DNA from 2 places in the Streptomyces sp. NPDC020807 genome. Region 2 is predicted to be linked to the other one. Evidence: riboswitches for the same ligand, from Rfam matches in the RefSeq annotation. Region 2 holds a riboswitch; the other holds the start of a gene.

Region 1 (10,767 bases), on a different contig from region 2:
GAGCGGGTCGACACGGGCGAGACGCTCGTCGGGAACAACCCGGGTGACGAGCTGGCCCGGCGGCGGCGCGACAAGGCCGTCTGAGGCCGCGTCTCCCCGTTGTCAGTGGCATGGGGCAGCATCAAAGCTGTGAGAGCCGTGCCCACGATCCTGCATCTCGACATGGATGCGTTCTTCGCCGCCGCCGAGCAGGCGGCGAAGCCCAGCCTGCGCGGAAAGCCCGTCGTCGTCGGCGGGCTCGGGCCGCGCGGGGTGGTCGCCACCGCCTCGTACGAGGCGCGGCGGCTCGGGGTCCACTCGGCCATGCCGATGGGGCAGGCGCGGCGGCTCGCGCCGAACGCCGCGTACCTCGTGCCCAGGTTCTCGTTCTACCGGTCCATCAGCGAACAGGTCATGGAGCTGCTCGGGCGGCTGTCGCCGCTCGTGGAGCCGCTCAGCCTGGACGAGGCCTTCGTGGATCTGGAGGCCGGGGGCGTCGCCGAGGACAGCGCGGGCGCGCGGGCCGTCGGCGAGCGGCTGCGGGCCGACATCCTGGCGACGACCGGGCTGACCGGTTCGGTGGGGCTCGCCGGGTCGAAGATGATCGCGAAGATCGCCTCGGAGGAGGCGAAGCCGGACGGGCTGGTGCTGATCGAGCCGGGCACGGAGCGGCAGCTGCTCGGTCCGCGGTCCGTGCGGATCCTGCCCGGGGTCGGGCCCGCGACCGGGGAGCACCTGAGACGGGCCGGCATGACCACGGTGGCCGATCTCGCCGAGGCCGGCGAGGACGAGCTCGTACGGCTCCTGGGGCGGGCTCACGGGGGGTCGCTGTTCCGGATGGCGCAGGGGTACGACGACCGGGCCGTGGTGGCCGAGCGGGACGCCAAGTCGGTGTCCGTGGAGGACACCTTCGACGTGGACCTGCACGACCGGGTGCGGATCAGGGTCGAGGTCGAGCGGCTCGCCGAGCGGTGTGTGGGGCGGCTGCGGGCCTCGGGGCACTCGGGGCGGACGATCGTGCTGAAGGTGCGGCGGTTCGACTTCTCGACGCTGACCCGGTCCGAGACGCTGCGGGGGCCGACGGACGACCCGATGGTGGTGCGGGAGGCCGCGGGGCGGCTTCTGGAGGCGGTGGACACGACCGGGGGTGTGCGGCTGCTCGGCGTCGGGGTCAGCGGGCTCGCGGACTACACGCAGGAGGATCTGTTCGCCCAGGCCGAGGCGGCTGAGGCAGCTGAGGCGGCAGCGGCCGCCGTGGTCGCCGGGGCCGCTGTCACGGGCTCTGGAGAGGCCGTGGGGGACGCCGTGGCGCTACCCGGGGCAGAGGGGCCCGAGGCCGCTCCGGAGGCCGTGGAGCGGCGCTGGGCGCCCGGGCTCGACGTACGGCATGCCGAGTACGGGCCCGGGTGGGTCCAGGGGAGCGGGGTGGGGCGGGTCACGGTGCGGTTCGAGGAGCCGTGGACGGTGCCGGGGCGGGTGCGGACCTTCCCGGTGGACGACCCGGAGCTCGAACCCTCGGAGCCGGTGCCGCTGGTGCGCGGTGCGGCGCAGACCGCCCCGGAGAGGTGACCGGGCGGCGTGAGGGTTCTCCCCGGCGGCGGACGCGCGAGGGTGCCGGAGGCCGGCGTCAGGGGCCCTCCTGGCCCGCGAGGCGGCCGAAGTCGGTGTCCGGGGCGTCCTGGGGCGCGGGGGGCAGGTCGAGTCTGTAGTGGCGGTAGAGCTGGAGCTCCTGTGCGGGGGAGAGGTGGCGGCCCACGCCGAAGTCGGGGGCGTCCTTGATGAGGGCACGCTCGTACGGGACGTGCAGGCCGTCGTCGAGCAGGTCGCTCGGTTCCAGCGGGACGAAGGCGTCCCGGCTGAACAGGCCCGTGCGGACCGCGGCCCATTCGGGGACTCCGGTCGCGTCGTCCAGGTACACCTCGTCCACGGTTCCGATCTTGTTTCCGTTCCGGTCGAACGCCTTGCGGCCGATCAGGCTGCGCGGATCGATGTCGGTCTGCACGGTCCCTCCAACTGGTCGCAACTGCTCTACACCCCTACGAAAGTGCACAACTGGGATGTCGGCCACTTGAGCGATAGGGTCCGCAACCTCGCTGGTAGGCTGGCTGTGGCTGTCGACCCCGTGCGGGAGAGTCCCCCGGAGAAACCTTCCGGTGGGCGCCGAAGGAGCAAATCCTCCCCGGAATCTCTCAGGCCCCTGTACCGCGCGGACGAGGTCACTCTGGAAAGCAGAGCGGTGTCCGACGGCACGCGCTCTCACCGACGGTGAAAGCCGGCGTGCCGCGAGGCGTGCCGGTGAAACTCTCAGGTTGAGATGACAGAGGGGGAGGCCGTCCGGGTACCCGCGCCGTGGTGCCCCTCGCAGGTCGTGACGACCAGGAGGCCTCCGTACATGACCGCCAACCGCATTCCGCTCTCCGAGCTCGAGCAGGGCATCCCGTTCGAGCAGCGGCACATCGGGCCCGACGCCGAGGCGCGGGCCAAGATGCTCGCTCAGGTCGGCTTCGGCTCGCTCGACGAGCTCACCGCCGCCGCGGTGCCGGACGTGATCAAGAACGCCGAGGCGCTGGGCCTGCCCGCCGCCCGCACCGAGGCAGAGGTCCTCGCCGAGCTGCGCACGCTCGCCGACCGCAACCAGGTCCTCGCCCCGATGATCGGCCTGGGCTACTACGGCACCTTCACGCCGCCGGTCATCCTCCGCAACGTGATGGAGAACCCCGCCTGGTACACGGCCTACACGCCGTACCAGCCGGAGATCTCCCAGGGCCGCCTGGAGGCCCTCCTCAACTTCCAGACCATGGTCGCCGACCTGACCGGTCTGCCCACCTCCGGCGCCTCCCTCCTCGACGAGGGCACCGCCGCCGCCGAGGCCATGGCCCTCGCCCGGCGCGTCGGCAAGGTCAAGAACGGCGTCTTCCTCGTCGACGCCGACGCCCTGCCGCAGACGATCGCCGTCATCGAGACCCGCGCCGAGCCGACCGGTGTCGAGGTCGTCGTCGCCGACCTCAGCGAGGGCATCCCCGCGGAGATCGCCGAGCGCGGCGTCTTCGGCGTCCTGCTCCAGTACCCGGGCGCCTCCGGTGCCGTCCGCGACATCAAGCCGCTGATCGACGCCGCCCACGAGCTCGGCGCGATCGTCACCGTCGCCGCCGACCTCCTCGCGCTGACGCTGCTCACCTCGCCCGGCGAGCTGGGCGCGGACATCGCCGTCGGCACCACCCAGCGCTTCGGCGTCCCGATGGGCTTCGGCGGTCCGCACGCCGGTTACATGGCGGTCCAGGACAAGCACGCCCGCTCCCTGCCGGGCCGCCTCGTCGGCGTCTCCGTCGACGCCGACGGCAACCGCGCCTACCGACTGGCCCTCCAGACCCGCGAGCAGCACATCCGCCGCGAGAAGGCCACCAGCAACATCTGCACCGCCCAGGTGCTCCTCGCCGTCATGGCCGGCATGTACGCCGTCTACCACGGCCCGGACGGCCTGAAGCAGATCGCCGAGCGCACCCACCGGTACGCCGCGATCCTCGCCGCGGGTCTGACCGCCGGCGGCGTCGACGTCGTGCACGGCTCGTACTTCGACACCCTCACCGTCCGCGTCCCCGGCAAGGCCGACGAGGTCGTCGCCGCCGCCCGCGCGGCCGGCGTGAACCTCTACCGCGTCGACGCCGACCTCGTCTCGATCTCCTGTGACGAGACCACCGGCCGCGAGCAGCTCGCCGCCGTCTGGGGTGCCTTCGGCGTGACGGCCGACATCGAGGCGCTCGACGCCTCCGTCGAGGACACCCTGCCGTCCGCTCTGCTGCGCTCCGACGCGTACCTGACCCACCCGGTCTTCCACGCGCACCGCTCCGAGACCTCGATGCTGCGCTACCTGCGCCGCCTCGCGGACCGCGACTACGCGCTGGACCGCGGCATGATCCCGCTCGGCTCCTGCACGATGAAGCTGAACGCGACCACCGAGATGGAGCCGGTGACCTGGCCCGAGTTCGGCCAGATCCACCCCTTCGCCCCGGTCGACCAGGCGCAGGGCTACGTCACGCTCATCACCGAGCTGGAGGAGCGCCTCGCCGAGGTCACCGGCTACGACAAGGTGTCGATCCAGCCGAACGCCGGCTCGCAGGGCGAGCTGGCCGGTCTGCTGGCCGTCCGCGCCTACCACCGCGCCAACGGCGACCTCCAGCGCACCGTCTGCCTCATCCCGTCCTCCGCGCACGGCACCAACGCCGCCTCCGCGGTCATGGCCGGCATGAAGGTCGTCGTGGTCAAGACCGCCGACGACGGCGAGGTGGACGTCGCGGACCTGCGCGCCAAGATCGAGCAGTACCGCGACGAGCTGTCCGTGCTGATGATCACCTACCCGTCGACGCACGGCGTCTTCGAGGAGCACGTCGCCGACATCTGCGCCGAGGTCCACGAGGCCGGCGGCCAGGTGTACGTCGACGGCGCCAACCTCAACGCGCTCGTCGGCCTCGCCAAGCCGGGCAAGTTCGGCGGCGACGTGTCGCACCTGAACCTGCACAAGACCTTCTGCATCCCGCACGGCGGCGGCGGCCCCGGTGTCGGCCCGGTCGGCGTGCGGTCCCACCTGGCCCCGTACCTCCCGAACCACCCGCTCCAGCCCACCGCGGGCCCGGAGACGGGCGTCGGCCCGATCTCGGCCGCCCCGTGGGGCTCCGCCGGCATCCTGCCGATCTCGTGGTCGTACGTCCGCCTGATGGGCGGCGAGGGCCTCAAGCGCGCCACGCAGGTGGCCGTGCTCGCGGCGAACTACATCGCCAAGCGCCTCGAGCCGCACTTCCCGGTGCTCTACACCGGCCCGGCCGGTCTGGTCGCCCACGAGTGCATCGTGGACCTCCGTCCGCTCTCGAAGGAGACGGGCGTCACCGTCGACGACATCGCGAAGCGCCTCATCGACTACGGCTTCCACGCCCCGACGATGTCCTTCCCGGTCGCCGGCACGCTGATGATCGAGCCGACCGAGTCCGAGGACCTCACCGAGCTCGACCGCTTCTGCGACACGATGATCGCCATCCGCGGCGAGATCGAGAAGGTCGCCTCCGGCGAGTGGCCCGCCGAGGACAACCCGCTGCACAACGCCCCGCACACCGCGGCCTCGCTGGGCGGCGAGTGGAACCACGCGTACACCCGCGACGAGGCCGTCTTCCCGGCCGGTGTCTCGGCCGCCGACAAGTACTGGCCGCCGGTCCGCCGCATCGACGGCGCCTTCGGCGACCGGAACCTGGTCTGCTCCTGCCCGCCCATGGACGAGTACGACCACTGAGTCGCTCGGGAGGCCGGCCGCACATGAGCTGAGCCACTCGTGAGACGAGGGCCGGTCCGGAGGATCTCCTCCGGGCCGGCCCTCGGCGTTTCCTGGCCTCGTCCGCTCGCCGCCTCAGGCGGCGGTCGTCACCTGTCCCGCCGTCAGCGGCCGGTGCGGGGCGATGATCTGCCCGTCCGGCAGCAGTTCACCGGTGTCCTCGAAGAGCAGGACGCCGTTGCACAGCAGGCTCCAGCCCTGCTCCGGGTGGTGCGCCATCAGTCGGGCCGCCTCCCGGTCGGCGGAGTCGGCGGTGGGACAGGCAGGCTGGTGCTGGCACATGGGTGGGTTCTTTCGCTGCGTCGTCGTGGTGGATGTCCTGCGGCTCTTCGCGCTCATCGCCGCCCCCGTCGGTCGGTTGGGTTCCGGTCCCAGTCTTGCCCCCTGGACGGGCTTCCGCAGGTATTTCGCGTCAGCTCGTCCTCTTCGGGGAAGACGCATCACCCCCAGGGGCGGTTCGCGCCAACTGCACCGTCTCTTCGGGTGGTTCGGGGTGGTCCGAGCGGGCTAGTCCGTACGGGAGGTGTGTTCGGGTGGCGCGTTCGGGTGCGGGTTTCGGACAGCAGTGCGCCCCGTGACCCGGTCGGGCCGCGGGGCGCGGTCTGGGGTCTCGGCGCGGTGGATCAGGCGGGCGCCGCGGAGCCCAGGAGGGGCGGCGGCGCGAGACGCGTACTGAGCACGGGCAGGAGATCGGCCACCTGGTACGGCCGGTGGGCCGCGATTCCCGGCGGGGCGGGAGCGAGGGGAACGAGGAGATCGGCCGCGGCCGGGACGACGGTGGTGCCGTCGGCCTCCGGTTCGGCGTGCAGCCAGAGCGTCAGCATGTAGAGCTCCGGTACGGAGAGGAGCCGGGGCTGGTACGGGGTCGGCAGCGCCTCGGCCTGGACCAGGGCCCGTTCCGTCGACGTGACGTACGGCCCCTCGAAGAAGTGGGAGAAGGTCCAGCCGTCCGGGGTGAGCATGGTGTCCGCGGCGGCGATGGCCCGGTCGCCGCCGCGGATCAGGAAGCGCCAGCCGGCGAGACGGATGCGGGGTGCCCGTCCCGGTGCTCCCGTGACGTCGAGGACGTGCACGGGAAGCGGGAGTTCGGGGCTCAGCGGTCCCTGCGCGGCCCGCAGTGCGGGCGTTCGCGCCTCGCGGACGGCGGTCGGGGAACCGAGGGCCGCGAGGACGCTGCGGAGGGCAGGCGCGGGGGCCGGGGTGGGTCGGAGCATGGTGGGTCGCCTCTCACTCAGGAGACACGGTGATGCGTGGGCAAATACGACGGCGCTGTCGGCGGCGCGGCCAGAGCGGGGCCGTGGGGGCATGGGTGCATGCCGGGCACCAACACTCTGCCTCGTCCGCGGAGTTTATACGACACGTGTTCACGCATCGTTTCCGCTAGACGGCCCCGATATTTCTGGCAAGGCGCCAACAAGCCTTATTCCCAGGTTCGTTCACCGGGAATCATCGTGGCCGCGCGTTCGTCACCTGGGTATTTCCCGACGCGCCGGACGGCTGAATTCGGATCCCCTGTCAAGGGGTAATGCGACATTGGTATATGTCGGTGTGTCATGCCTTCGGTACCTGCTGGTGAGGGGCTTCCTTCAGCCTATCTTCCGGCGGTCCCGATGCGCAGGCGTTGTGGATCAGTCGGGTGGGCATCATGGTCCGAGACGTGCGGCCGCCGGTGCGGCCGTCCACTGTGGGAGGGACGCTTCGATGGGGGAGAAGGTCGACGCTGCCGGGTTCGACCCGACCGACCGGCAGCAGTACCGGAGAAAGCTCCAGCAGTGCCTGGCGGGACTCGCGAGGCTCCTGGCGGAGAAGAGGTTCGACCGTCCCCGGAATCTCATGGGACTGGAGATCGAACTCAATCTGGCCGGCCCCGACGGACTGCCCCGGATGCTCAACGCCCCGGTCCTGGAAAGGATCGCGAGCTCCGATTTCCAGACCGAACTGGGAATGTTCAACCTGGAAGTGAACATCGCCCCGCACCAGCTCGACGGGAGGGTATTCGACCGGCTCGCCGAGGAGATCGGAACCGGCATCGGATATGCCGACCGCAAGGCCCGCGAGCTCGACGCGAGCGTCGTCATGATCGGCATACTCCCCACGCTCGCCGAGAGCGACCTCGTCCTGGAGAACCTCTCCGTCGCCGACCGCTACACGCTCCTCAACGACGAGATCCTCCAGGCGAGGGGCGAGGACTTCACCCTCGACATCCACGGGGTGGAACGCCTCCTGTGCACCTCGGCGTCGATCGTGCCCGAGGCCGCCTGCACCTCCGTCCAGCTCCACCTGCAGGTGACCCCGGCCCGGTTCCCCGCCGTCTGGAACGCCGCCCAGGCGGTCTCCGGCGTGCAGATCGCACTCGGCGCCAACGCCCCCTTCGTCTTCGGCCGCGAGGTGTGGCGCGAGTCGCGGCCCCCGCTCTTCACGCAGGCCACCGACACCCGACCGCCCGAGCTCCAGTCCCAGGGGGTCAGGCCGCGCACCTGGTTCGGGGAGCGGTGGGTGGACTCGGTGTACGACCTCTTCGAGGAGAACCTCCGCTACTTCCCCGCCCTGCTCCCGATCTGCGACGAGGAGGACCCCCTCCTCGTCCTGGACCGGGGCGGGGTGCCGAAGCTCCACGAGCTCGTGCTGCACAACGGCACGGTCTACCGCTGGAACCGGCCGGTCTACGGGTGGGTCGACGGCGTCCCGCACCTGCGCGTCGAGAACCGCGTCCTGCCCGCCGGGCCGACCGTCACCGACGTGATCGCCAACGCCGCCTTCTACTACGGGCTCGTGCGCTCGCTCGCCGACGACCCGCGGCCGGTGTGGAAGCGGATGGCCTTCGAGGACGCCGAAGCCAACTTCGACACCGCCTGCCGGTACGGCATCGAAGCGGAGCTGCGCTGGCCCCGGGCGGGACGCGCGGGCGGCGTCGCGACCCTCCCGGCCGTACGACTCGTCCTCGACGAGCTGCTGCCGCTCGCCGCGGCCGGGCTCGACGCCTGGCGCATCGAGCCCGCGGACCGGGACTTCTACCTCGGGGTCATCGAGCAGCGCTGCCTGCGGCGGGTCAACGGCGCCTCCTGGCAGGCGGACACCTTCCACAAGGCGCGGGAGGCGGGGCTGAGCCGGGAGGCGGCGCTCGCGGCGACGACGCGGCGGTACCGGACGCTGATGGAGGAGGGCGAGCCGGTGCACCTGTGGCCGGTCGGGATCGACTGACGGTCGTCGGGAGCGTCGGACGCCTGTCGGGATCTACCGGCGGTCGTCGGGAGCGTCGGACGCCCGTCGGGGTCGTCGGACGCCCGTCGGGATCTACTGGCGGTCGCCTCCCGCCGCGGCGGTCCGCTCTTCGGCCGCTCTCTTCCCCGTCGTATGGGTGATCATGTCCAGGTAGTCGGCATGGGCCCGCGACGGGGAAGTGGAGACAGGTGTGGTGTCGGAGCAAGACGTGAGGGACGCTTCCCTGCCCCCCGGTGGCCTGCCGCGCAAGGTGCTGCGCTCCGAGACGCTGATCGTGCTCGCGCTCTCGCTCGGCGCGAGCGCGGTCTCGTCCCTCATCAGCTTCATCGGCTCCCTGACCAAACCCGGTGCCCTCAAGGAGCAGGCGGCGACCCTCAACGGGTCGTACGCGCCCGGCCGCCCGTGGCTCGACCTCTCGTGGCAGCTCTTCGGCATCGCCTCGGCGCTCGTGCCGGTCGTCCTCGTCGCCCATCTGCTGCTGCGCGAGGGCGTCGGGATGCGGGCCATCGGCTTCGACCGCACCCGGCCCTGGCCGGACCTGGGGCGCGGCGCGCTGGTCGCGGCCGGCATCGGCAGCGCCGGGCTCGCGTTCTACCTGGCGGCGCGGGCGTCCGGGTTCAACCTGACGGTCGTGCCGGAGTCACTCCCGGACGTGTGGTGGAAGTACCCCGTCCTGATCCTGTCGGCGATCCAGAACTCCGTACTGGAGGAGGTGATCGTCGTCGGCTATCTGCTGCGCAGACTGGGGCAGTTGGGCTGGACGCCGATGGCGGCGCTGGTCGCGAGTTCGGTGCTGCGCGGCTCGTACCACCTGTACCAGGGGATCGGCGGCTTCGTCGGCAACGTGGTGATGGGGGTCGTCTTCGTGCTCCTGTACCGGCGCTGGGGGCGGGTCGGGCCGCTGGTGGTGGCGCACGCGCTGCTCGACATCGTGGCGTTCGTGGGATACGGGCTGCTCGCGGGCAAGGTGGGGTGGCTGCCCACCGGGTGACCCTCAGGCGTGCAGCTCGCCCTCGACGACCGTCACCGCGTGGCCGGACAGCAGGGTGCGTTCGCCGCGCAGGCGGGTCCGGACGAGGCCCGTGCGGGCGCCGCCCTGGAAGCCGGTGAGGTCGTCGCGGCCGAGGCGGGCCGCCCAGTACGGGGCGAGGGCGGTGTGGGCGCTGCCGGTGACCGGGTCCTCGGCGATGCCGACGGCGGGGAAGAAGCAGCGGGAGACGAAGTCGTAGCCCTCGGAGGGGTTCTCGGCGCGGGCGGTGGCGATGATGCCGCGCGAGGAGAGCGTCACGAGGGCCGGGACGTCCGGGGTGAGCCCGCGGACCGTGGCCTCGTCACGGAGCTCGACGACGAGGTCGCCGATGTGGGCGGCCGTGTCGTGGACGGCGAGCACCTCGGCGCCGAGCGCCCGCTCCAGGCCCTCGGGGGTGGGGACCCGGGTGAGGGAGGACGTCGGGAAGTCCATGGTGATCGTGCCGTCCGCCTCGGCCGTGGCGCCGAGGACGCCCGAGCGGGTCGCGAAGCGGACGGTTCCGGTCGCCGCGCCGGTGGTGTGCAGGACGTGGGCCGTGGCGAGGGTCGCGTGGCCGCACATGTCGACCTCCGTGGTGGGGGTGAACCAGCGCAGGGCCCAGTCCGCCTCGCCGCCGGCCGGGAGGGGGTGCGCGAACGCCGTCTCGGAGAGGTTCACCTCCGCCGCGACCTTCCGGAGCCAGGTGTCGTCGGGGAAGGAGTCGAGGAGGAGGACGCCCGCCGGGTTTCCGGAGAAGGGCTGGTCAGTGAAGGCGTCGACGATTCGGATCCGCATGCGGACGACCGTACAAGGCGGGGGAGCCGGCGGAACAAGGCCAATCGCGGATCACTGGACCGCATTTTTCCCTCGGCGCGGGCGCGAGGGCGCGAGGGCGCGCGGGCACGCTGACGCGCGTGCAGGTCGGCGGGTTGGCGGGCCGGCGAGCAGACGGGCGGGGTCACAGAGGTGAGAGGAGCATGAGGATCTCGTCTCGGTCGTCCTCGGCGCCCATGCGGAGCGCGCCGGGCCAGCGGCCGATCTCCTGCCAGCCGAGGCGGCCGTAGAAGTCCTCGAGGCCGATGCCGCCGCGTGCGGCGAGCCGCAGCTGTTCGAGGCCCATCTCGTCGCGGGCGATCGTCCGGGCCCGGCGCATCAGGCCCGCTCCGACGCCGAGCCCGCGTGCCCGGAGGCTCGTCTGGACGTGGTGGACGCTGCCCCAGTGCGCGACGAGCGGGAACGG
Region 2 (10,767 bases):
GGTCACCACGTCCGCGTACTCGACCGGGTTCGGGTGCAGACCCGCCGCGACCAGGCCGGCGAAGTGGGCCATGTCGACCCACAGGTACGCCTCGACCTCGTCGGCGATCCGGCGGAACTCCGCGAAGTCCAGCTGGCGCGGGTAGGCGGACCAGCCCGCGATGATGACCTTCGGGCGGTGCTCCTTGGCGAGGCGCTCGACCTCGGCCATGTCGACCAGGCCGGCCTCGTCCACGTGGTAGGCGACCACGTCGAACTGCTTGCCCGAGAAGTTCAGGCGCATGCCGTGGGTCAGGTGACCGCCGTGCGCCAGGTCGAGACCCAGGATCGTGTCGCCCGGCTGGGCGATCGCGAAGAGGGCGGCCTGGTTCGCGGAGGCGCCGGAGTGCGGCTGGACGTTGGCGTACTCGGCGCCGAACAGGTCCTTGATCCGGTCGATCGCGATCTGCTCGGCCACGTCGACGTGCTCGCAGCCGCCGTAGTAGCGGCGGCCCGGGTAGCCCTCGGCGTACTTGTTGGTGAGGACGGAGCCCTGGGCCTCCATGACCGCGACCGGAGCGAAGTTCTCCGAGGCGATCATCTCGAGGGTGGACTGCTGGCGGCGGAGCTCGGCGTCGACCGCGGCGGCGACGTCGGGGTCCAGCTCGTGGAGAGGAGTGTTCAGAAGCGACATGAATCGATCCCTAAGGGGTCTCGGGCCCGGTCTCAGTTCCCGGCGAACGCGGTGTACTCGTCGGCGGAGAGCAGCTCGTCCGGCTCACCGGTGACGCGCACCTTGAACAGCCAGCCACCCGCGAACGGAGCCGTGTTCACCAGCGACGGGTCGTCCACGACGTCCTGGTTGGCCGCGACGACCTCGCCCGTGACGGGGGAGTACAGGTCGCTGACGGACTTGGTGGACTCCAGCTCGCCACAGGTCTCGCCCGCGGTGACGGTGTCGCCGACCTCGGGGAGCTGGGCGTAGACGACGTCACCGAGCGCGTTGGCCGCGAACTCCGTGATGCCGACCGTCGCGACGCCGTCCTCGGCGGCCGACAGCCACTCGTGCTCCTTGGTGTAGCGCAGCTCGTTGGGGTTGCTCATGACCTGATTCTCCTGGATTGAAAGGGTGCGGATGAACGCTGGTCTCGCGGGGTGAGACCGGGAAGGGTGACGACTACGTCACGTGCTTCTGGCGCTTACGTCACTTCTGGCGCTTGTAGAACGGCAGCGCGACGACCTCGTAGGGCTCGTGGGTGCCGCGGATGTCCACACCTACACCCTCGGTGCCGGGCGCGGCGTGCGCCGCGTCCACGTACGCGATGGCGATCGGCTTGCCGAGCGTCGGGGACGGGGCGCCGGAGGTCACCTCGCCGATCACGACGCCGTCCTTCACGACGGAGAAACCGGCGCGCGGGACGCGGCGGCCCTCGGCGATCAGGCCGACGAGCTTGCGCGGCGGGGCGGTCTCGGCGCGCTCGGCGGCCTTCTCCAGGGCCTCGCGGCCGACGAAGCGGCCCTCGTTCGTCGTCTTCTCGAACTTCACGACGCGGCCGAGGCCGGCGTCGAAGGGGGTGAGCTCGGTGGTCAGCTCGTGGCCGTACAGCGGCATGCCCGCCTCCAGGCGGAGCGTGTCGCGGCAGGACAGGCCGCAGGGGATCAGGCCGACCGGGGCGCCCGCCTCGGTCAGGGCCTTCCAGACGCCCTCGGCGTGCTCGGGCTTGAGGAAGAGCTCGAAGCCGTCCTCGCCGGTGTAGCCGGTACGGGCGATCAGGGCGGGGACGCCGGCGACCGTGCCGGGCAGGCCGGCGTAGTACTTCAGGCCGTCCAGGTCGGCGTCGGTGAGCTGCTTCAGGATGCCGGGGGACTCGGGGCCCTGGACGGCGATCAGGGCGTACGCGTCGCGGTCGTCGCGGACCTCGGCGTCGAAGCCCTCGGAGCGGGCGACCAGCGCGTCCAGGACGATCTGGGCGTTGGAGGCGTTGGCGACCACCATGTACTCGGTCTCGCCGAGGCGGTAGACGATCAGGTCGTCGAGGATGCCGCCGTCCTCCTGGCAGATCATCGTGTAGCGGGCGCGGCCGACGCCCACCGTCGAGATGTTGCCGACGAGGGCGTGGTCGAGGAGCTCCACGGCCTGCGGGCCCGTGACGGTGATCTCGCCCATGTGGGAGAGGTCGAACAGACCGGCCTTGGTGCGGACGGCGTTGTGCTCGTCGCGCTCGCTGGCGTACCGCAGCGGCATGTCCCAGCCCGCGAAGTCGGTCATGGTCGCGCCCAGCGAACGATGCAAGGCATCGAGGGCGGTCAGACGGGGGGCAGTGCTCATGGGGTGGCTCCCGGGTCCCAAGGGCGTGATCGGTGACGAAACACATGACGGGCGAGGACGTCCTCCCCATCTGTCATGGAACCTGAGAGGTTCACCGAAGGCATCTCGTGACCGAGACGTTCGGCTTGCACCTTGGGTGGGGACACGGCAGGGTGTCCCGCTTTTCAGATCTGCCTCATCCACGCGGTACGGGGCCTGAGAGATTCAAGGGAGGGTCTTGCTCCTTCGGCGTCCGGGCACCTGAGACGGTCCGGAACTCTCCCGCGCGGATTCGAGCGGCCGGTATGCGGTTGTGTGCGGCGACTGTGCGCGCCTGGCGCGGACATCATTGCACGCGTGCTCCGCGCGGCACATCACTTGTATCTCATTACCGCCTCTTTACACTTCGTGGGCAAGGGTCTTGTCAGGCCCGGCAGGGGGAGCAGCGATGAGGATCCAGGACACCGGCGCGTACGCACGACAAGGCGGCGCCTGCGCGTCGGGGACCGCCATACCGGACCAGCGTGCCCGCGCCGGGACCGCGAGCGGAGCCCGCCGCGGGACCCGCCGCAGGGCCCGCGTCCTGCGGGACCTGCGCGAGCGCGGCGGCCGCGGACCCCGCGCCCTCACCTTCCAGGAGGGCGACCTCGTGGTCGTCTCCGGCCTCCCCGGCAGCGGCAAGTCCACCCTGATGCGGCGGGCCGCCGACGGCCGGGGCGTCGACTCCCAGGACGCCCGCGAGCGCTGGGAGGCCGGGCTGCCCCGCGCGCTGCGCTTCCTCCCGTACGGGATCTACCGGCCGCTCGTCCGGGTCGCGCACTACGCCGGGCTGCGCCGGGCCCTGCGCTCCGGCGCGAGCCTCGTCGTGCACGACTGCGGCACCCAGTCCTGGGTGCGCGGCTGGCTCGCCCGCGAGGCGCGCCGCCGGGGGACCGCCCTGCACCTGGTCCTGCTCGACGTGACGCCGGACACGGCCCGCGACGGGCAGCGGTCCCGGGGCCGGGGCGTCTCGGCGTACGCCTTCGCCCGGCACCGCAGGGCCGTCGCGGGTCTTCTGCGCGCCGCCGAGTCCGGCGGTCCGCCGGCGGGCTGCGCCTCGGTGACCCTGCTGGACCGGGACGCGGCGGACACCCTGCGGAAGATCGCCTTCCGGCCGGCGGCCTGAGGGCCGGCCCCCGGTTTTCGGTCATGCCGGCGCCGGGGCGGCGTTAGGGTGCTGCGGGGCGCCCCGCGAGGGCGCGCCCGCGCGACACAGGGAAACCCCCGCGAGACCGGGGAACCCCCCGCGACTCAGGGGAGAGCAGGAACCGTGGACATGACGTGGCCGGGCAACGAGCTCGAAGAGGTCCTCGCCGCATCCCTCGGCAACCCCGGGGCGGGCGGGCGGCTCGTCGAGGTGCTCGGCCGCAGCCCCGTCTGGGTGCCGCTGCCCAACGGCGGCGGCCCCGACAGCACCTCCCTCGACCTGCCGATGGTGGAGATCGAGGGCGCGGCCTTCGTCCCCGTCTTCAGCTCCGAGCAGCAGTTCCACGCCTGCGTCGGCACCCACATGTCGTACACCGTCGCCCCCGCCCGCGACTTCGCCCGCGGCCTGCCCCCGCAGCTCGGCATCGCCGTGAACCCCGGCGGCACCGTCGGCGTCCCGCTGCCCCCGCCCGCCGTCGCCGAGCTCTGCCGCGCCGGCCGCACCGCGCTCGACGGACCGGCCTCCGGCGGCCGCGTCCGGCTCTTCGAGCCCGACTGGCAGGACGACCCGGTCGACTTCCTGGCCGCCGCCTCCGCCGAGTTCGAGGCCACCGGCGTCGTCGCCTCGGCCCGCCGCGCCCTCGCCAGCGTCGAGGGCACCGAACCGGCGCTCTTCGTCGGCGTCCGGCTGCTCCACCCCGACGCCGACCGCTCCGCGCCCCTCGACGCCCTCGGCCGCGCCCTCGGCCGCGTCGAGGTCGCCTGGCCGGTCAACCTCATCCTCCTCGACATGGCGCACGACCCGGTCGGAGACTGGATGACGGAGCAGGTCCGCCCCTTCTACCGGCACGCCGCCGGGTGAGCGTCCCTCCGTCTAATCTGAACCGCATCCGCACCGCATCCCAGCCGAGCCGTACGAAGAAGAAGGGCGACCCCAGGTGAGCGCGTCAGGCACCGCCGCGACGGGACACGTCGAGCACATGCTGCGCCAGGTGGCACCCGGACGCTACGACGCGTACGAGCAGCTGCTCCACGCCCTCGCCGACGGCGAGCTCCACATGCTGCTCTGGCAGGGCACGGCGGGCTCGCCCGAGGCCCAGTACGGGAACATGGAGGTCGAGGGCTTCGGGTACGCGCCCTGCGTCACCTCCGCCCAGGAGCTCGCCGCCTCCGGCTGGAACCGCGCCCACGAGCTCGTCACCGGCCGCGAGATCGCCCGCGCGCTCTACCCCGACCGCTGGGGCATCTGGCTCAATCCGCACGCCCCCGGCGGCGGCGTCGGCATCCCCTGGGCCGACCTGCGGCGCATCGCCACCGGCCTGGACCGGATGCCCGCGGGACCGCTCCGGGTGAGCGAACCCGCCCTGGAGATCCCGCAGTTCTACGCCCTGCTCACGCAGAACGCGCACCGCACCCCGGCCGTCAGGTCGCTGCGCCGCGGCTGGGTGCAGCCGGCGCTCGGCTCCCCGTACCTCGCCATCGGTCTCGACCTGTACGACACCTCCGCGGCGGCCGTCGACACGGTCCGCGCGATGATGCGCCAGTCGATCTCCGCCGTACCGGACGGGCTGCCCGTCTCGACGGTCTCCCTCTCCGACGCGTACGACCCGGTCGCCCTCTGGCTCGGCGCCCACGCGCGTCCCTTCTACGACCGTGACGCGCACGGCGGACGCGGTTCCGCCGCCGTCCCGGGATACGGCTACCCGCCCCCGGCCTCGTCCGGATACTGAGACGCCCCCCGTCCCACTCCTCGTCCCACCCGCCTCCGCAGTCCGCTGTGGAGGCTTTCGTTCGCCCCAATAGAGCACGTCGACGGCCCAGTTGAGCGACATGTCCGATTGGGGTGAAGAGGCCCCGAGATGGTCCGCTCACGTGATCACGACGTCCGCATAACGGAAGTCGCAGCACCGCATCACGTTTGAGCAAACATTCCTCGTCAGGGCTGGCGGGTGATCGCGGACGCGTTGAAGACTCCCCGGAACACCGGGCGTTCGGCTCCATTTCGAACCGATGCCCAGCAGGTTGTTCCACCGAGCCGCTACCCGCGGCGGGCAAGGGCCGGCTACCGGCGGCCGAGAGGGGTCCTCACCACGATGACGGCACCACTGCACGAGACGAGTGCGGGCGAGTCGACCGCCACCGTCGTCGGCGCGCCCGACGCTTCCGGCACGCCCGGTGCGGGGGACGCCCCCGGCACCAAGGCCATCCAGGGCCGTTCGCCCTGGCAGATCGCCTGGACCCGCCTCAAGCGCGACAAACTCGCCCTCGCCGGCGCCTGCGTCGTCGTCTTCCTGATCCTCGTCGCGGTCTTCGCGCCGGTCATCGTCGGCCTCCTCGGCCACCCGCCGGACGAGTTCCACGAGGACCAGATCGACCCGCTGTTCGGCACGCCGATCGGGTCGTGGGGCGGCATCAGCTCCGACTTCCTCCTCGGCGTCGAGCCGGTCAACGGCCGCGACGTCTTCAGCCGCGTCGTCTACGGCGCCCGGATCTCGCTCCTCGTGGCCTTCCTCGCGGCGCTCTTCGCGGTCGTCCTCGGCACGATCCTCGGCATCGTCGCGGGCTACTTCGGCGGATGGATCGACGCGGCGCTCAGCCGGGTCATGGACGTCATGCTGGCCTTCCCCCAGCTGCTCTTCACGATCGCCCTGGTCTCCGTCCTGCCGAACTCCTTCCTGGGCCTCGACGGGTCGGGCGTCCGCATCGCCGCCCTGGTGCTCGTGATCGGCTTCTTCGGCTGGCCGTACGTCGGCCGCATCGTCCGCGGCCAGACGCTCTCGCTGCGCAACCGCGAGTACGTGGAGGCCGCCCAGAGCCTCGGCGCCGGCCGCCTCTACATCCTCCGCAAGGAGCTGCTGCCCAACCTGATCGCTCCCATCACGGTCTACGCGACCCTGATGATCCCGACCAACATCCTCACCGAAGCCGCGCTCAGCTTCCTCGGTGCGGGTGTGAAGCCGCCCACCGCTTCCTGGGGGCAGATGCTGTCGAAGGCCGTCAACACCTATGAATCGGACCCCCTGTTCATGGTGATCCCCGGCCTCGCGATCTTCATCACCGTCCTGGCGTTCAACCTCTTCGGCGACGGCGTGCGTGACGCGCTCGACCCGAAGGGCTCCCGCTGACCGTTCGCCGACGACCGCACGACCCGCCCCTGCCGCTGGCGACAGGAGGCTTCACCCCATCGGCGGGCAGCCGTCACGGCCCCGCCACTATCCCGGAGGTTGCTGGACCCATGCTGAAGAGCTCTCAGCGCAGAATCGCCGCGGGCGCGCTGCTCGCCGCGGCCACCATGGTCGTCACGACCGCCTGCGGCGGCGGCAGCGGCGAGAACAAGGGCAACGGCGAAAGCAAGGGCGGTGCCCTCGCCTTCAACGGTGCGGTCAACAAGGTCCTGAACGCCTCCGACAAGAAGGGCGGCGAGCTGAAATTCATCGGCTCGCAGGAGGCCGACTCGTGGGACCCGCAGCGCGGTTACTACGGCTTCGTGTGGGACTTCGCCCGCTACTACACCCGTCAGCTCGTGACCTACAAGGCCGAGCCGGGCGCCGCCTCCACCGAGCTCGTCTCCGACCTCGCGACCGACACCGGCAAGGTCTCGGCCGACGGCCTCACCTACACCTTCACCCTGAAGGACGGTGTGACCTGGGAGGACGGCAAGCCGATCACCTCCAAGGACATCAAGTACGGCATCGAGCGCATCTGGGCCCAGGACGTCATCTCCGGCGGCCCGATCTACCTCCAGCAGGTCCTCGACCCCAAGACCGAGTACAAGGGTCCGTACAAGGACACCACCCCGGACAAGCTCGGCCTGAAGGCCATCGAGACCCCGGACGACAAGACCATCATCTTCAAGCTGCCGGTCGCCAACGGTGACTTCCTGCAGATGCTGGCCATGCCCGCCGCCTCCCCGGTCCGCCAGGACAAGGACACCGGCGCCAAGTACGGCCTCAAGCCGTTCTCCTCGGGCCCGTACAAGTGGGCTTCGTACACGCCGAACAAGTCCATCAAGCTCGTCCGCAACGACAAGTGGGACGCCAAGACGGACACCGTCCGCAAGGCCCTCCCGGACAGCATCTCCGTCACGTTCACCACGAACGCCGACGACATGGACAACCGCCTCGTCGAGGGCGAGTACGACCTCGACCTCAACGCCACGGGCATCGGCGCCGCCGCTCGCCAGAAGGTGCTGCAGCAGCACAAGAACAACGTGGACAACCCGCAGACGGGCTTCATCCGCTACGCGGTCTTCCCGCAGACGGTCACGCCGAACATCGAGTGCCGCAAGGCCATGATCTACGCGGCCGACTCCAAGTCCCTCCAGACCGCCCGTGGTGGCCCGCAGGCCGGTGGCGACATCGCCACGAACATGCTGCCCCCGGCGATCAAGGGTGCCGACCCGAAGGCCGACCCGTACGGCAAGCTCGCCGGCAAGCCCGACACCGCGAAGGCCAAGGAGGCCCTCGCCAAGTGCGGCAAGCCGAACGGCTTCAAGACCACGATCGCGGTCCGCAACAACAAGCCGATCGAGATCGCGACCGCCGAGTCCCTCCAGCAGTCGCTGAAGGCCGTCGGCATCGACGCCCAGATCGACCAGTTCGACGGCGCCCAGACCTCCGGCATCATCGGTTCGCCGAAGACGGTCAAGGAGAAGGGCTACGGCATCATCATCATGGGCTGGGGCGCCGACTTCCCGACCGGCCAGGGCTTCCTCCAGCCGCTCGTCGACGGCCGCTTCATCCTCCAGTCCGGCAACAACAACTTCTCGGAGCTGAACGACAAGGCCGTCAACGGCCTGTTCGACCAGGCGCTGAAGGAGACGGACCCGGAGAAGGCCGGCGAGCTCTACAAGCAGATCAACACGAAGGTCACGGAGGCCGCGGTCTACCTGCCCTTCACCCACGAGAAGAACATCATCTGGCGCGGTTCGCGACTCACGAACGTCTACACGGCCGACGCCTACAACGGCCGCTACGACTACGCGTCGCTCGGCGTCGTCAAGTAAGCCGAGTTCCCTCCGTCAGCTCGCTCCAACGGCGCACCCGCCGCTAGGTCCGAAGGGCAGGTGATGGCCGAGGGCGGCGGCCGGGGGATCCGATCGGGTCCCCCGGCCGCCGACCGGCCGACCGCATGCTTGCATACATAGTCCGACGGCTCTTCGCAGTCGTCGCGATGCTGCTCGTCGTCACGCTCGTGACGCTCAGCATCTTCTTCCTCATCCCCAAGCTGACCGGCAGCGACCCTGCCGCGATGTTCGTCGGCAAGCAGGCGGATCCGGCTGCCATCGAGGGCGTCCGGCAGAAGCTCGGCCTGGACGATCCGATCCTGGTGCAGTTCTGGCACTTCGTCTCCGGCATCTTCGTCGGCCGCGACTACGTGGGCGGCGGCGAGACCATCCACTGCGCGGCCCCGTGCTTCGGCTACTCCTTCAAGACCGAGCAGGACGTCTACTCCATGCTCGTCGACGCCTTCCCGGTCACCCTCTCCATGGTCATCGGCGCCGCGGCGCTGTGGCTGCTCATGGGTGTGACCGCCGGTGTCGTTTCCGCGCTCAAGCGGGGCACGGTCGTCGACCGCACGGCGATGATCACCGCCCTCGCCGGCGTCTCGCTCCCCATCTTCTTCACCGGCATGCTGTCGATGTTCGTCTTCCGCACGCAGCTGGGCTGGGTCAACGCCTCCTACACGCCGATCTCCGACTCGTTCGGCGGCTGGTTCGGCGGCCTGCTCCTCCCGTGGGTGACGCTCGCCTTCCTGTACGCGGCGATGTACGCGCGACTCACCCGCGCCACCATGCTGGAGGTCCTCGGCGAGGACTACATCCGCACCGCGCGGGCCAAGGGCCTGCCGGAGCCGGTCGTGCTCGGCAAGCACGCCATGCGCTCCACCATGACCCCCATCCTGACCATCTTCGGCATGGACCTCGGCGCCCTGGTCGGCGGCGCGATCCTGACCGAGACCACGTTCAACCTCCAGGGCCTCGGCTGGATGGCCATCAAGGGCGTCAGCGACCGCGACCTGCCGCTGATCATGGCCGTCACGCTCATCACCGCGACCTGTGTGGTCATCGCCAACCTCGTGGTGGACCTTCTGTACGCGGTGATCGACCCCCGAGTGAGGCTCGCATGACGGACAACCTGACGAAGACCGGCGCCGCCGTCGGGGAGCCGGTCGACACGGGGAAGCCCGCGCCGTCCGACGCGTTCCTCGACGTACGCGACCTGAAGATCCACTTCCCGACCGAGGACGGCCTGGTCAAGTCCGTCGACGGACTCACCTTCCAGCTGGAGAAGGGCAAGACCCTCGGCATCGTGGGCGAGTCCGGCTCCGGCAAGTCGGTCACGTCGCTCGGCATCATGGGCCTCCACACGGTCGGCCAGTACGGCCGCCAGAAGGCCAGGATCTCCGGCGAGATCTGGCTGAACGGCAAGGAGCTGCTCTCGGCAGACCCCGACGAGGTCCGCCGGATGCGCGGCCGCGAGATGGCGATGATCTTCCAGGATCCGCTGTCCGCGATGCACCCGTACTACTCCGTGGGCCACCAGATCGTGGAGGCGTACCGCGTCCACAACAACGTGGACAAGAAGACCGCCCGGCGCCGGGCCGTCGAGCTCCTCGACCGGGTCGGCATCCCCGAGCCCGACAAGCGGTTCGACAACTACCCGCACGAGTTCTCCGGCGGCATGCGCCAGCGCGCGATGATCGCCATGGCGCTCGTCAACAACCCCGAGCTCCTCATCGCGGACGAGCCGACCACCGCGCTCGACGTGACGGTCCAGGCCCAGATCCTCGACCTCATGCGGGACCTCCAGAAGGAGTTCGGCTCCGCGGTCGTCATCATCACCCACGACCTCGGCGTCGTCGCCGAGCTCGCCGACGACATCCTCGTCATGTACGGCGGGCGGTGCGTCGAGCGCGGACCGGCCGAGTCCGTCTTCTACGAGCCGCAGCACCCCTACACCTGGGGCCTGCTCGGCTCGATGCCGAGGATCGACCGCGAGCAGACCGAGCGGCTCATCCCGGTCAAGGGCAACCCGCCCAGCCTCATCAACGTCCCGAGCGGCTGCGCCTTCAACCCCCGCTGCCCGTACGCGGACGTCCCCAAGGGCGGCATCACGCGCACCCAGCGGCCCGAGCTGGCCCTCGCCGGCGAGCGCCACTACTCGGCCTGCCACATGCCGCAGGAGGAGCGCACCCGCATCTGGACCGAAGAGATTGCGCCGAAGCTGTGAGCGACAACGAAGCTGTGAGCGGCAGCGAAACCGCGAGCGACAAGAAGAACCCCGAGCCCCTGCT

What was found. Region 2 has a riboswitch for glycine ahead of gcvT (glycine cleavage system aminomethyltransferase GcvT). Riboswitches for the same ligand answer to the same signal wherever they lie in the genome.
Region 1: it holds a riboswitch for glycine, as region 2 does, so the genes downstream of both, gcvP (aminomethyl-transferring glycine dehydrogenase) here and gcvT (glycine cleavage system aminomethyltransferase GcvT) in region 2, are expected to answer to the same signal.

The regions. Positions count from the first base shown of each region.
Region 1 is NZ_JBFADU010000036.1:41,794-52,560, reverse strand. It holds gene AB0G79_RS31555 (MerR family transcriptional regulator) at 1-84, shown strand, start outside; gene AB0G79_RS31550 (DNA polymerase IV) at 130-1,548, shown strand; gene AB0G79_RS31545 (PRC-barrel domain-containing protein) at 1,607-1,981, opposite strand; glycine riboswitch at 2,095-2,194, shown strand; gene gcvP (aminomethyl-transferring glycine dehydrogenase) at 2,372-5,257, shown strand; gene AB0G79_RS31535 (DUF5999 family protein) at 5,372-5,578, opposite strand; gene AB0G79_RS31530 (hypothetical protein) at 5,920-6,510, opposite strand; gene AB0G79_RS31525 (glutamate--cysteine ligase) at 6,998-8,497, shown strand; gene AB0G79_RS31520 (CPBP family intramembrane glutamic endopeptidase) at 8,727-9,509, shown strand; gene AB0G79_RS31515 (PhzF family phenazine biosynthesis protein) at 9,513-10,322, opposite strand; gene AB0G79_RS31510 (GNAT family N-acetyltransferase) at 10,486-10,767, opposite strand, start outside.
Region 2 is NZ_JBFADU010000037.1:17,216-27,982, reverse strand. It holds gene glyA (serine hydroxymethyltransferase) at 1-672, opposite strand, end outside; gene gcvH (glycine cleavage system protein GcvH) at 705-1,082, opposite strand; gene gcvT (glycine cleavage system aminomethyltransferase GcvT) at 1,183-2,307, opposite strand; glycine riboswitch at 2,482-2,581, opposite strand; gene AB0G79_RS31715 (AAA family ATPase) at 2,735-3,451, shown strand; gene AB0G79_RS31710 (enhanced serine sensitivity protein SseB) at 3,602-4,333, shown strand; gene AB0G79_RS31705 (enhanced serine sensitivity protein SseB C-terminal domain-containing protein) at 4,410-5,201, shown strand; gene AB0G79_RS31700 (ABC transporter permease) at 5,565-6,596, shown strand; gene AB0G79_RS31695 (ABC transporter substrate-binding protein) at 6,707-8,476, shown strand; gene AB0G79_RS31690 (ABC transporter permease) at 8,602-9,600, shown strand; gene AB0G79_RS31685 (ABC transporter ATP-binding protein) at 9,597-10,703, shown strand; gene AB0G79_RS31680 (dipeptide ABC transporter ATP-binding protein) at 10,718-10,767, shown strand, end outside.